DNA from 3 places in the Methylosinus sp. shoA genome. Region 3 is predicted to be linked to each of the others. Evidence: riboswitches for the same ligand, from Rfam matches in the RefSeq annotation. Region 3 holds a riboswitch; each other region holds the start of a gene.
What was found. Region 3 has a riboswitch for cobalamin ahead of AC6IW9_RS09180 (DUF6513 domain-containing protein). Riboswitches for the same ligand answer to the same signal wherever they lie in the genome.
Positions count from the first base shown of each region.

Region 1: linked by a shared signal. The riboswitch ahead of AC6IW9_RS07710 (TonB-dependent receptor plug domain-containing protein) and the one ahead of AC6IW9_RS09180 (DUF6513 domain-containing protein) in region 3 are both predicted to bind cobalamin.
Region 2: linked by a shared signal. The riboswitch ahead of AC6IW9_RS07050 (TonB-dependent receptor plug domain-containing protein) and the one ahead of AC6IW9_RS09180 (DUF6513 domain-containing protein) in region 3 are both predicted to bind cobalamin.

Region 1 covers NZ_AP046091.1:1,715,249-1,719,755, forward strand. Annotated here, with positions in the region: gene AC6IW9_RS07705 (ribonucleoside-diphosphate reductase subunit alpha) at 1-1,577, opposite strand, end outside; cobalamin riboswitch at 1,678-1,877, opposite strand; cobalamin riboswitch at 1,979-2,186, shown strand; gene AC6IW9_RS07710 (TonB-dependent receptor plug domain-containing protein) at 2,317-4,356, shown strand; gene AC6IW9_RS07715 (hypothetical protein) at 4,490-4,507, shown strand, end outside.
Region 2 covers NZ_AP046091.1:1,549,084-1,553,590, forward strand. Annotated here, with positions in the region: gene AC6IW9_RS07030 (hypothetical protein) at 1-177, shown strand, start outside; partial or broken gene AC6IW9_RS07035 (PHP domain-containing protein) at 422-1,026, opposite strand; gene AC6IW9_RS07040 (Tn3 family transposase) at 1,223-1,567, shown strand; partial or broken gene AC6IW9_RS07045 (transposase family protein) at 1,542-1,730, opposite strand; cobalamin riboswitch at 1,858-2,059, shown strand; gene AC6IW9_RS07050 (TonB-dependent receptor plug domain-containing protein) at 2,164-4,182, shown strand; gene AC6IW9_RS07055 (hypothetical protein) at 4,203-4,507, shown strand, end outside.
Region 3 covers NZ_AP046091.1:2,034,157-2,038,663, forward strand. Annotated here, with positions in the region: gene AC6IW9_RS09160 (spore coat biosynthesis protein F) at 1-253, shown strand, start outside; gene AC6IW9_RS09165 (integration host factor subunit alpha) at 266-604, opposite strand; gene AC6IW9_RS09170 (carbon-nitrogen hydrolase family protein) at 827-1,651, opposite strand; tRNA gene AC6IW9_RS09175 (tRNA-His) at 1,823-1,899, shown strand; cobalamin riboswitch at 2,170-2,375, shown strand; partial or broken gene AC6IW9_RS09180 (DUF6513 domain-containing protein) at 2,450-2,818, shown strand; gene AC6IW9_RS09185 (NADPH-dependent FMN reductase) at 2,836-3,450, opposite strand; gene AC6IW9_RS09190 (FAD-dependent oxidoreductase) at 3,639-4,507, shown strand, end outside.

The DNA of each region.
Region 1 (4,507 bases), 320 kb from region 3:
TGCACGGATCCTTCCTGTTCGAGGATCGAGCGCCATGTCGCTTCCTTGTCGAGTCCCTTCGCTTCGATCAGGCGCTCGAGATGGGGATTGCGGACGCTGAAGGCGCCGGAGAGCGTCTTGTGCGTATAGATGTTGGCTGGGACCGGCTCGATGCAGGCGCTCGTTCCGCCGCAGATGATGCTGATCGAAGCGGTCGGCGCGATCGACAGCTTGTGGCTGAACCGCGCCCGCATGTCCCGCTCGGCGGCGTCCAGGCAGGCCCCGCGCTCTTCCGCGAGGAGGACCGAGGCGGCGTCGGCTTCGACGCGTATCTTTCGGAAGATCGCCTTGTTCCAGGATTTGGCGGCGACGCTCTCGAACGGAATTCCGCGCGCCTGAAGAAAGGAGTGGAAACCCATCACCCCGAGCCCGACGGAACGTTCGCGCAGGACCGAATAGCGCGCCCGCGCGAGCGTGTCGGGCGCGCCGTCGGCAAAAGCGGTCAGCACATTGTCGAGCATTCGCAGCACGTCTTCGACGAACCTCGGGTCGCTCTCCCATTGATCCCAGGTTTCGAGATTGAGGGAGGCGAGGCAGCAGACGGCCGTGCGCTCTTCGCCGCGATGGTCCTCGCCGGTCGGAAGAGTGATCTCGCTGCAGAGGTTCGACGTGGAGACGCGCAGGCCCAGATCGCGCTGATGCTTCGGCAGGGCCCGGTTCACCTGGTCGATGAACAGCAGGTAGGGCTCGCCGGTCTGGATGCGCGTCTCGAGGATGCGCTGCCATAATTGCCGCGCGTCGACCGACCTGACCGTCTCGCCGGTCTTCGGGCTCCTGAGCGCGAAGGGCGCTCCGGCGGCGACGGCCTCCATGAAGGCGTCGGTGACATTGACGCCATGATGCAGATTGAGGCCTTTGCGGTTGAAGTCGCCGGTCGGCTTTCGGATTTCCAGAAACTCCTCGATTTCGGGGTGATGAATGTCGAGATAGACGGCCGCGGAGCCTCTTCTCAGCGACCCCTGGCTGATCGCCAGCGTCAGGCCGTCCATGACGTGAATGAACGGAACGATGCCGGACGTCTCGCCATTGCCTCTCACCTTTTCGCCGATGGACCTCACGCGCCCCCAATAGGTGCCGATGCCGCCACCGTTAGAGGCGAGAGCGACATTCTCGTTCCAGATCGCGACGATGCCTTCCAGCGAATCTGGAACCGAGTTGAGAAAGCAGGAGATCGGCAGGCCGCGCGTCGTGCCGCCATTGGAGAGAATCGGCGTCGACGGCATGAACCAGAGACGCGACATGGTGTCGTAGAGGCGCTGCGCATGGGCTGCGTCATCCGCATAGGCGCAAGAGACGCGGGCGAACATATCCTGATAGCTCTCGCCCGGAAGCAGATAGCGATCGTCGAGCGTCGCCTTGCCGAAGGGCGTCAGAAGAGCGTCGCGCGAATGGTCGAGCCGAAGATCGCCGGGCGTCGGCGGCTTGGCCAAGGGTTGCGGCGGCGGGGAATGCAAGGCGCGAATGTGCGCGCTCTGTCGCGTCGGAAATATCTTTACGAGATGGCCGTGCTTGTCGAAATCGAACGCCGCCTGCGTCATGCGATGCCCCGCTCGCGTGAGGACGGACGCAGGAAGCAGCGAGCATCGTCCGTGCGATATAGAGCGCAGGACCGCCAGCGACCTCCGGACGCCCCGCCCGTGGACGAAAATGTTCGCGGCAGGTCTCCTGGCTCGCGGGTCGCGGCGCGATCAGCCTTCCCAGCGCATTCGCGCCAGTGGCGTCTTTGATCGCGCTCACCGCTCACAGTTGCGGGGGCAGCTTCGGATTCGCCTTTCGGCTCACCGAATTCCCTCTTAGCTCTGGAAACGAATCCAGAGACCGAGAACATCTATATGTTGGGGTCGGTTCGATGCAGCTGTCAATAGCTGGCTGAACAATATTGCTTCGAGCGATCTGTCTCGAGCGATCTGTCGCGGGCTTGACTGATTCTGCGTTCGACGGTTACATGATCGGCGATGGTTCCCTTTAAGGGATGAAAAGTGAATGCGGTGCGCGCGCTTCCGGGCGCGCAATGCCGCGGCTGCCCCCGCAACTGTGAGCGGCGAGCCGAGGACGAACGAAGCCACTGGGGTTCCATGCGACCTTGGGAAGGCCGTCCGAGGCGACGACCCGCGAGCCAGGAGACCTGCCATCATTCGTGGTCACGCGCGAAGGCGTCGGGCGGGGTGCACCGAGGCGGCCGAAACCCGCTGACATGCGCGCCTCGTGCGCGTGCGCACGGGTGGAGACCTTTCGCAGTGACGGTCCACGTCTGCTGCTGGTCTCGAACTCATGCACATGCAAGTCTCGCGAGCCGTCATCGACGGCTCGGTCGCGCACGTCCTGCGCGCGTCCACCATTTTCTCCGCCTTCGTCCTCGCCGCTCTTACGTCCCCAACGCAGGGGCAGGAGGTTCTGCCGGAAATCGAAGTGGGCACGGTCGTGACGCCCGACCGCGTCGAGGAGCCGGCCACGCGCACGGCCGCCTCCGTGTCGGTCGTGACGCCCGCCGAAATCGAGAAGCGCGGCTCGCTCGGATTGACCGACGTCCTGCGCGGCGTTCCGGGTCTCGATATCTACGGCTTCGGGGGACCAGGCGCGCAGTACAATGTCGTCCTGCGCGGCTCCACGCCGAGCCAGACGCTGCTGCTGATCGACGGCGTCCGCATCGGCGATCCTTCGAGCGGCGGCGGCGAGGCCGATCTCGGCGGCTTTGCAATTCTCGACCTCGAGCGGATCGAGGTTCTGCGCGGCCCGCAATCGGCTCTCTACGGCTCGGACGCGATGGGCGGCGTGATCAACCTCATCACCCGCAAAGGCGCAGGCAAGCCGCGCGGCTCCGTGCTCGCGGAAGGCGGAACCTACGGAACGGCCCATACGCGCGCCGCGGTTTCGGGCGGGGAGGGCGATTTGTCCTACGCCTTCGCCATCGACGCGCTGCACACCGACGGCTTTCCCCGCTACGGCTATCGCATCGCGCGGCCGCTGACGATGGCGGATCGCGTGACCTCTCTGCCGCCTCTGCCGGCCGGCGACCCCACCAATCGCGGCGGCGCGAGCGCTCGCCTCGGCTATCGCTTTTCCAACGACTTCTCCGTCGAAGGCGCGTTCAACGGGCATGACGCATCGATCCGCTTCGACAATCCGAGCGCGTTTGACCCGACGAACGTCTACAGTCCGAACAATCATCAGCACGCGTCATTCGCTCAAGGCTATCTGCGCGCCGATCTTGATCTGTTCGACCATCGTTTGCACAACCGGCTCACCCTGTTCCGCAATGTCACGAACAGAGACGTCTGGGTGACGGAATCCTGCTACGACTTGTCCTGGAACTCCTTCGACTGCCGGCTCGGCTATCGCGGCGGCCGGCGCGGGCTCGAATATCAGGGCGATTTGAAGCTCGAAGAGTTCGGGCTCGTCAGCTTCGGCGCGCGGAACGAGACCGAGTCGCTGCACACCTCGCAGGACCCGGCGCCTCTCGGAACATTCACGCCGACGGATGCGGCGCAGACGACGCATTCGGGATTCGCGCAACATCAGTTCACGGTGCTGGACCGATTCGACTTCACCACGAGCGGCCGCATCGACGCGGTCGACAACAACAGCACCTTCGCGACATGGCGCGCGACCGCCGCCTACCGTCTCGAGGAGACCGGCACGAAATTCCGGGCGACGGCGGGAACGGGCGCGCGCGTGGCGTCGCTCTTCCAGCGGTTCAGCCAATATGGCGACCCGAAGCTGTTGCCGGAGCGGAGCACGGGATTCGACGTCGGCGTCGATCAGAAGCTGTTCTCGGGGCGGGCGCTGCTGTCGGTCAGCTTGTTCGACAGCCGATATCAGAATCTCATCGGCTATGGGGTTTCGTCGGGCTGCACGGCGGTTCAGATCGCCGCTTTCGGCGGCTGCTATTACAATGTCGGACGCGCGGAGATGAAAGGCGTCGAATTTTCGGGCGAGGCGGTGATCGTCCCGGACGAATGGCGCGTGCGCGGGTCCTACACGCATCTCGCCGCGATCGACCGCGCCAAGGATCAGACGCTCACGCTGCGGCCGCGCGACAAGGGATCGGTCTCCGTCATCTACACCGGCATCCCGAAGCTCGAGCTCGAGGCGCGCGTGGTCGCGACCGGCGCGGTTCCCGCCACCGACTGGGTCTATTCCAAGCGCGTCTCGCTCGCGTCCTATGCGAGAGTGGATCTGTTCGGCAGCTATAAGTTCGACGACCTTTTCTCGGTTTTCGCCCGCATCGAGAATATCGGCGATACACGCTATGAGGAAACCAATAATTATGGAACGACGGCGCGGGCGGTCTATGGCGGCGTGAAGCTCACATGGTGAGTGGAGCGCGTCGCTCCGCTATTCGCCTTTGCGCATCGGCGGCGCGCGAGCCGTCCTTCGACCCGCCGCCGACAGAGAGTCGAGCCGGCTCCGATTTGACTTCATCGTATCGATCGACCAACAAAGGAGACGAATGATGCTCTACCGAATT
Region 2 (4,507 bases), 490 kb from region 3:
TATCTCTGCGGCTCGGCGCGCGATATTCTTTCCGAGCAGAATCTGGGATCGCTCTATCGCGCGCCGCTGAAGCGGCTCGCCTTCGAGCATGAAGGCAAAGAGCTCGAGACGATCGCTCCTGTTCTGATGCCGCGTCGCGCCGTCGAAGCCGATCGGGCGTACAATGCCGCGCTCTGAAACGCGGCGGCCGAGCGAAGGGCCACCACAACCGCCGACGGCAGCGCTCGATGGACAATGAATCGCCGTCTGCCCACCCGTCGCCATGATCAAAAATTTGGATCGATATGCGCACTCTCGTCTGTCGTATCGCCGAGACGCGAACAGCCGGAATGCGCCCGCGCAGGACATGTTACGACTCCATCTCGAACTGGCATCGCGCGCAAAAAGCGTCCGGTTTCAACCCCTGTGGCGCAAAACGATCGTCGTCCTTGTCCCATTCGATCACTTGCCGATCGACCATGGCTGCGGGCTCGATCGGCGCGAGCTCATCGAGCCGATCGTGCGTCAGCACGAACCGCCGGGATGCTGGCTGAGATGGCGCGGCGCGCCCATGAGCTGACGGGCGAGATCGAGCGTCAGGCGCAGCCGTCGATCGGAGAGATTGAGGTTCAGCGCCTCGACATGCTTGTCCTCGACGCCATCGTCCGACCATCCCCAGACCTGAGAGGACAGCATCTTGATCAGGTCCTCGGTGAGGCCGAGCGCCTTGCCCACGTCGCGGATCGCGCCCTTGGTGCGGTAGCGAATGACAGTCGAGCAGAGGGCAGCGTGGTCACGGCCATATTGCTTGAAGATCCACTGCATCACCACCTCCCGCTTTTCATGTTCGAAATCGACGTCGATGTCGGGCGGCTGGCAACGTTCCTCGCTGACGAAGCGCTCGAACAGCAAATCATTCCTCGCCGAATCGATCGAGGTGATGCCCAACACGTAGCAGAAAGCCGAGTTCGCCGCGGAGCCGCGGCCCTGGCAGAGAATGTCCTTCGAGCGGGCGAAGCGCACGATCGAATGCACCGTTAGGAAATAAGTTCAGCTTCTCGATCAGCGTGAGTCTGGCGCAGTGTCCGCACCACATCATCGGGCAAGTCTGTCAAACGCCATCGAAACGGGACCCCGCATTTGCATACCCCTTTCGAGCGCGCGGTTTCCGCCGTTGTCGGCGTGACGGAGGGCGGGCGTAGCCCGACCGCAGTCATGCCGACAACAGCGGCGGCTCGACCGGATGCGCATCATCGATCTCCTTGCGGAGGTGCACGGATGGACGGGCTTCTCAGAGCGCTTTCTCCATCTGCGCAGCGGCGCGCCGCCGGAGGACATTCTCGCGCTGATGACCGCCTTGCTCGCCGACGCCACCAATCTCGGCCTCGCACGGATGGCGCGCAGCTCCACCGTCTCCACGCATTCCAAGCTGCTCTGGACCGCCGAATGGCATGTGCGGGACGAAACCTATCAGGCGGCGCTCGCCTGTCTTGTCGATGCGATTCACGCGCCGGCATGCCATTGGCGGAGGGGCGGAAGCGACGCAAAAGGTCGAGCTTCTTCTCGCCGAAGCGCGCGATGTCGGTGAAGGCCTCCGCCCCGGCCAGCACGGCGAGCAGGGACAAGAGCAAGATCTCGTCGAGCGGATACATCACCTTGCCGGGCCGCCGTTCGTCCGGCATGTCGTTGAAATAGTGCAGAAACACCGTCGTCTCGGCCAAAGCCGCGCAATCCGACCCGCTCTCGTCCATCGACTTGACCTCCTGCCCGAACCACAGGAGGTCGACTGATTCAGCACGAAAGCGATCTGTCACCTACTTCTTCACCCGATCGCCCCGGCCCGGCCTCGCCTCGAGCTTGACTCGCGCGCAGTCTCGCCTATGACTTATCGTCGATGGTTCCCCGTGAGGGATCGAATGGGAATGCGGTGAGCGTCGGCGGCGGCGCGATTCCGCGGCTGCCCCCGCAACTGTGAGCGGATAGCCGAAGACCGAAAGCCACTGGAGCAAGCGTTCCGGGAAGGCGGTCAGAGCGGCGAGGACCCGCGAGCCAGGAGACCTGCCATCATTCGTGGTCACGCGCGAGAGCGTCGGGCGGGGTGCACCGATGCGGCCGAGACCCGTTCGATGGACGGGTCGAGACCTTCGCAGTGACGGCCCACGTCACGCTGCGAGCGTTTCGTCCATGTCTTTCCATTCCGCGCGGTCCGCGTGTCTCGGCGCGCCGCTCTTTTCTGCTTCTCTCTTTGCGTTTCTTCCCGTTCTCGCCGCCGCGCAGGAGGCGCTGCCGACCGTCGAGATCGGCGCCGCGACCGTCGTCTCCGCTGATCGCGTCGAAGAGCCGGCGTCGCGCGCCGCCTCCGCCATCACTGTCGTCTCGGCCAAGGAGATCGAGAAGCGCGCCGGAACCGGTCTCGTCGAGGCTCTGCGCGGGACGCCCGGGCTCGACCTCTATTCATCCGGCGGCGTCGGAACGCAGAGCTTCGTCTATCTGCGCGGCGCAACGCCCGGCCAGACCCTCGTGCTCATCGACGGCGTGCGCATCGGCGATCCGTCCTCGACCGACGGCTCGGTCGATTTCGGCGCCCTCGTCGCCACCGACATCGAACGCATCGAGGTGCTGCGCGGACCGCAATCGTCGCTCTACGGCTCGAACGCCATGGGCGGCGTCATCGACATCATCACACGCAAGGGCGAGGGCGCGCCGAAAGGGTCCGTCCTCTTCGAAGGCGGCTCCTATGGAACGATCCATACCCGCGCGAGCCTTTCGGGAAGCGAGGGACAGCTTTGGTACGCCTTCGCGATCGATGCGCTGCATGTCGACGGACATCCGCGCTTCGGCTATCGCATCACGCGGCCGCTCACCATCGGCGACGGGGTGACGCCGCCGCCGCCCCTGCCGTCCGACGATCCGACCAACAAGGGCGGCGCCAGCGCGAGGCTCGGCTATCGCATTTCGGAGGAACTCTCGGTCGAGGCCGCCTTCATCGGCTACGATAGTGCGATCCGCTTCGACAATCCTTTCGCCTTCTCGCCGGCCGACGTGTTCGACCGCGAAAATCATTCCCATTCGTCCTTCGGCCAGGGCTATGTGCGCATCGACGCCGATCTCATCGACCGCAGGCTCCATAATCGGCTGGTCCTGTTCGGCAATGTGATCGACCGCGACGTCTGGCAGCCGAACGCCTGCTTCGATGCGAGCTTCGCCTCCTTCGACTGCCGGACCGGATCGCGCGGCGAGCGCCGCGGGCTCGAATATCAGGGCGATCTGACGCTCGATTCCTTTGGCCTCCTCACCTTCGGCGCCCGCGAGGAGACGGAGGCGGTCCACACGTCGCAAGAACCGGCGCCGGCGGGAAGCTTCACGCCGATCGACGCCGCGCAGACGACCCATTCCGGCTTCGCCCAGCACAAGCTCACCGTGTTCGACCGCTTCGATCTCTCCTATGGCGGCCGCATCGACGCCGTCGAGGCCAATCACACTTTCGGCACGTGGCGCGCGACCGCCGCCTATCGTGTCGAGGAGACAGGGACGAAGCTCAAGGCCAGCGCCGGAACGGGCGCGCGCATCGCCTCGCTCTATCAGCGCTTCAGCCAATATGGCGACCCGCGCCTGAAGCCGGAAACGAGCCTCGGCTATGACTTCGGCTTCGATCAGACCCTGTTCGGCGATCGCCTGTTCGCCTCGGTGAGCCTGTTCGAGAACGACTTCCGCGAGCTCATCGAATATGGCTCGTCGCCGACCTGCACGGCGACGCAAGTCTTCGGCTGCTATTTCAATGTCGGCCGGGCGCGGACCCGCGGCGTCGAATTTTCGGGCGAGGCCGCGCTCGTTCCGTCCGAATGGCGCCTGAAGGCGAGCTACACGCATCTCGTCGCCGAGGATCTCGCCGAGAACGTCGGCCTGTTGCGCCGCCCGCGCGACAAGGCCATGGCCGCGCTCGTCTACACCGGCGTTCCGGGCCTCGAGCTCGAGGCGCGGCTCAATCTGGCCGGGCCTCGCGCCGATTACGACTTCGTCAAATCGCGACGCGTGACGCTCTCGACCTATGCGCGGCTCGACCTCTTCGCCGATTACAGGGTGAACGAGCTTCTGTCCGTCTTCGCGCGCATCGAAAATATGAGCGATGCGCGCTATGAGGAAGTCTACAATTACGGAACGGCCGGGCGATCCGTCTATGGCGGCGTGAGGCTGAAATGGTGACCTCGAACAGGAGACTTCGGATGACGCTTTCTCTCGATCGTTTCGGCGGCCCCCGCCTCGCATGGCTCGCCGCCTTTCTCGCCGTCGGCGCTTTCACCACTTTCGGCGTCGCCTGCGCGGCGCCCTTCGCCGCCTTTGCGGCGATAGCCGCTCTCACAAATCCGCGCGGCGCCGCATTGGCGCTGACGGCCTTCGTCTGGCTCGTCAATCAGATCGTCGGCTACGCCTTCCTGCATTATCCGACCGATCTCGAGACGCTCGGCTGGGGCGGCGCGCTGCTCGCCGTCGCGCTGCTCGGCTGCGAGACCGCGCGTGTCGTCGCGCC
Region 3 (4,507 bases):
TGCCGCGCTCGCCGAGGCCGAGGCGCGCTGCGGCGAGCCCGAGCAGCGCCGCCGCGGGCCGGCCTTCCTGCGCGAGAACAGCCGCATCTATCGCCCGCTCAGCCTGAAGGCGCCGCCGGAGGCGGCGCGTCCAGAGGCGCGGCTCGACGTCGAGAGCCTCGACGACCTGCCGCGGATCGAGGCGATCGTCCGGCGCTTCGAAGGCCGGACGGATTTTACCCTGGCCGAGCTGCTCGCCGCGGCCGACGCCTGAGGCGCGCGGCGCTCAATCGGCCTCTTCGAGATGGGCGGTCGACTGTCCGTTGACCTGCGCGATCAGCACAGGCGAGGCCTTGAACGTCAAGACCTTGCGCGAGCAGATCGGCGCCTCGACGCCGGTCTTGGGATTGCGGCCGACGCGCTCTCGCTTGGCGCGCACGTTGAAGCTGCCGAAAGAGCGCAGCTTCACCGGCTCGCCGCGGACCAGCGCGTCGCTGATCTCCTCGAAAGTAGCGTCGAGTATCTGGCGGGCTTCGGCGCGCGACAGCGTCGGGCAACAACTGTAGACGGCCTCACGCAGGGCGGCCCGCGTCAAAGTGTGCCCTGGCTCGATTTTCTTGGTCATGCTATCGGTGCGGGCGCAAACGTGCCCGCCTCGCGGTTTTTCGGACGCGACGCCATGATTTTTGCTCCCCCCGCTGCCGGCGCACATTTTCGGCGCCCATCCTGTTTCGGATTGTAAGCAGACCAATATTTTAGCCATAATTTGCCGATGCGCGCAAGAGCGTGCGGGAATTCCGCTGGCGGCTCCGCCAGTTATGCGTCTTCGGGGGAAGGGGAGAAGGCGTCAGGCCGGCAGCGCGACCTTGTGGGTCGCCACGGGGATCATCGCTCTCACCTTGCGGATGCGCTCGGGGTCGATTCGCGTCGAGACGATGCCGACGCCGTCCGACGCGCGGGCGACGACATGGCCCCAGGGATCGGCGACGAGCGAATGGCCATAGCTGACGCGTGTCTCATGGCGGGTCTTGTGGGCGCCGGTCTGGTCGGGAGCGACGATATAGGTCTGGCTCTCGATCGCCCGGGCGCGCAGCAGCACCTCCCAATGATCCTTGCCGGTGACCATCGTGAAGGCGGAGGGAAGAGCGATGAGGTCCGCGCCTTTTTCGGCGAGTTTCTGGAACAAATAGGGGAAGCGCAGATCGTAGCAGATGGCGCAGCCGATGGTGAGCCCCTCGCAATCATAGGTGACGACGGCGTCGCCCGGCTTGAAGGCGGCGCTCTCGCGATATTGCGCGCCGTCCGGCGCGGTGATGTCGAACATATGGATCTTGCGGTAGCGGGCGACCTCCTCGCCGCGCCGGTCGAAGGCGACCGTGGTGTTGTGGAGGCGCTCCTCGCCCTCGACCTTTTCGAGAATGGAGCCGGCGTGAATGAAGACGCCGTGGCGGCGGGCGAGCTCGCTGCACAGCGAATAGGCGGGCCCACCCGGCAGCGTTTCGGCGGCGGCCGCCTTGTCGGCGCGGTTGCCGCCGATGAAGTCGAACACCTCCGGCAGGCAGATCCAGTCGGGCCGCTCCTCGCGGACGGCCTGCTCGATCAGCGCGCTCGCGGCAGTGAGATTGGCGGCCTTGTCGCTGACGGAGTTCATCTGGATCAAAGTGATTTTCATCGGCGGGCGGTCCTCGCGGGGCCGCGGGCGAGAGGCATGCGGCGCGCCCCATGTTAAGCAGAGATTCGGACATCGGCCAAGGCGAGGCGGCGCCGCCCGGATTTCGCGCGCCGTGGCGATATTCGCATTGCAAAGAAGCGGCGATGCTTCTAGTTTCCCGCCCGCTGACGGGCCGCCATAGCTCAGTTGGTTAGAGCACCAGATTGTGGATCTGGGGGTCCCCCGTTCGAGCCGGGGTGGCGGTACCATACAACTCACTGAAAAACCGAAATGTTTTGAAACCTCGGCGGGGCCGGTCATGGCCCTGAAAGGGAACAAGACATCTCAAAGTCCCGGAATGGGCGCATAGGGTCCCGGAAAATTCCCGGAACGTGTTCACATGCCGTTCCTGTGCCAGCTCGCGAACTGGATAGCGCCGCTCTATCGTTCCAGGATGGGATCATCGCCCAGGCTGGAGCCGACGCCGTCGAGCAAGGCGCGTGATCGTGCCGGGTGCTCGACAAGCGCCCACCAAATCGAAAGAATGCAATCGTCGTGGTTCTCCGGCCCATTGCGGGCCGGAGCCGAGAGGGAGTTCGGTGAGCCTCCGGGCCGATGCCGAAGCTGCCCCCGCAACTGTGAGCGGCAAGTCGATTATGCGCCACTGGAGCCACGAGGCTCCGGGAAGGCCGGACCGGGACGACGACCCGCGAGCCGGGAGACCTGCCGCGACAACATCGAAGTCCTCGGGCGGGGTGTCCCAGGGGGATCGCTTGCGGCCGCCGGGCGTTTGCGCTCCGGGGCGTCCTCGCATGCGACCGGCGCAGGGATGCGCCGATCCTGATGGGGATCGACAATGTCACCGAGCTGACGGACGCCGACACGACCGGCGTCAATGCGCTGCCGATGGGGCTCGTGTCCGAACTCCACGTCACGGCCGTTCTCGCGGTGCAGGTGAGTCCACACTGCCGGACGGCGATCCGTGAATTCGACCGGGCGCGCCGCGAATATTACGCGGCGCGCGAGGCGAAAGCGCTGCCCCAGGGCTTCGGCGGCGGACTGATGGCGCTGCGAGACCGCAAGCCTAATGCGACGACTCCAGAGGACATTGCGACACTGGCCGCGCAGGTGCGTGATCCGGACTATCGCATCGAGGTCGCCGAGGACGGCGTCCATGTCATGGAGAAGCCTGATTTCGCCATGTCTTACCGTATGAGCGACAAAAACTCACGCCAGGGGATCGCGGCGTGCTCTCCCGCCTTGTCGATCGCGGCGCGATGGAGCGACTTCAACAGCAGCTCCAGGGACGAGCGCGTCCGCGCATCGACAAATCGAAGAGCGCCGAGCTCGTCGACCGCCAGCCGCTCGTGCGCGCGCTGGATGCAGACTTCTGGCGCCGGCACCACGAAGCCACCGAGATCGCGCAGAATGCGCGCGAGCTCCGCCATGCCGCGATGACCGCCATGGCCCTGGCTCGCCACCGCGAGCGCCGAGACCTTGCCCAACAGAGCCGCCGCGCCGAGCGGACGAGAGGCCCAGTCGACGAGATTCTTCAGCACGCCCGGAACCGAATGGTTGAACTCGGGAAAGACCCAGAAGACCGCGTCCGCCTCCATGATCTCCCGGCGCAGCGAACGCACCGCCGGCGGCGGCTCGTCATGGTCCAGATCCTCATTGTAATGCGGCAGATCGGCAAGATGTTCGTAGACGGCGATCTTCATTCCGCGGGGCGCGAGCGCCTGCAGGCTTTCTGCGATCTTTCGGTTGTAGGACGCCCTTCTCAGCGAGCCCGGAATAGCGAGAACACGAATCTCCGACATGAGCGATCCCCTCACGGCCATTCTCCGTAGCGGCCGTTCCAGCCGCGCGAGAATAACGTTCCTCGCGAGGATGATCGCGAGGCCATGATGGAACGCTGCGTTCCGCAGCATGCCTCTTTCGATGCGAGCCGAACGGCGCATAATCTACTTTAACAATCGGCATTATAGATTTATATAGGAGCGCGACCATGACCGATGATGCGGCGCGGGGCGGCCGGAGCGAGGAAGCGGATGTCCTGATCGTCGGGGCCGGGCCGGTCGGATGCGCGAGCGCGCTGCAGCTCGGCCGGCTGGGCCATCGAGTCGCGCTGTTCGAGCGCCGCGACAGCCTGTCCCGGCATCCCAAAGCGGGCGGCATCCACGCCCGCACCATGGAGATTTTCCGCCGATGGGGCGTCGCCGGCCGCATACGCGAGGCGAGCCGCGGCGTGCTGCCGCCGGGCGCGCGGACATCGGGCTTCGCGTGGATGACGCGCCTCGCCGGCATCGAGCTCGGGCGGATCGACTTCGGCAGCGCCGCGGACATCGAATTGTGGAGCGCGCTGTCGCCGGAAGGCCCCTGCTTCTGCGGCCAGGACCTCTACGAGCCGATCCTGTTCTCGCAGATCGAGGCGCATCCGAATGTGCGCGCCGAATTCGGCAAGCGCGCCCAATTCCTCGCGCAGACCGACGAGAGCGTGTTCGTCGACGTGCTCGACGAGACGACCGGCCGCCGCGAGACGACCGTCCGCGCGCGCTATCTGATCGCCGCCGACGGCGTCCGCAGCCCGACGCGACTGGCGCTCGGCGTCGGCGAGAGCGGGTCGGGCGCCTTCGGCAATTCGATCAATGTGCAGTTCCGCGCCGATCTCGAAAGGCATCGCGCCGGGCGCCATTACGGCCTGTTTTGGGTCGTCAACGCCGAGACGCAGGGAGCCCTCGGCTGGCGGCGACAGACCAACCGCTGGTCCTATAATTTCGAGGCCGCGCCGGACGAGGACCCGCAGAGCTATACGCCCGAGCGGTGCCGCGACATCATCCGGCTCGCCGTCGGCGACCCGGAGGCGGAGCTCGAGAT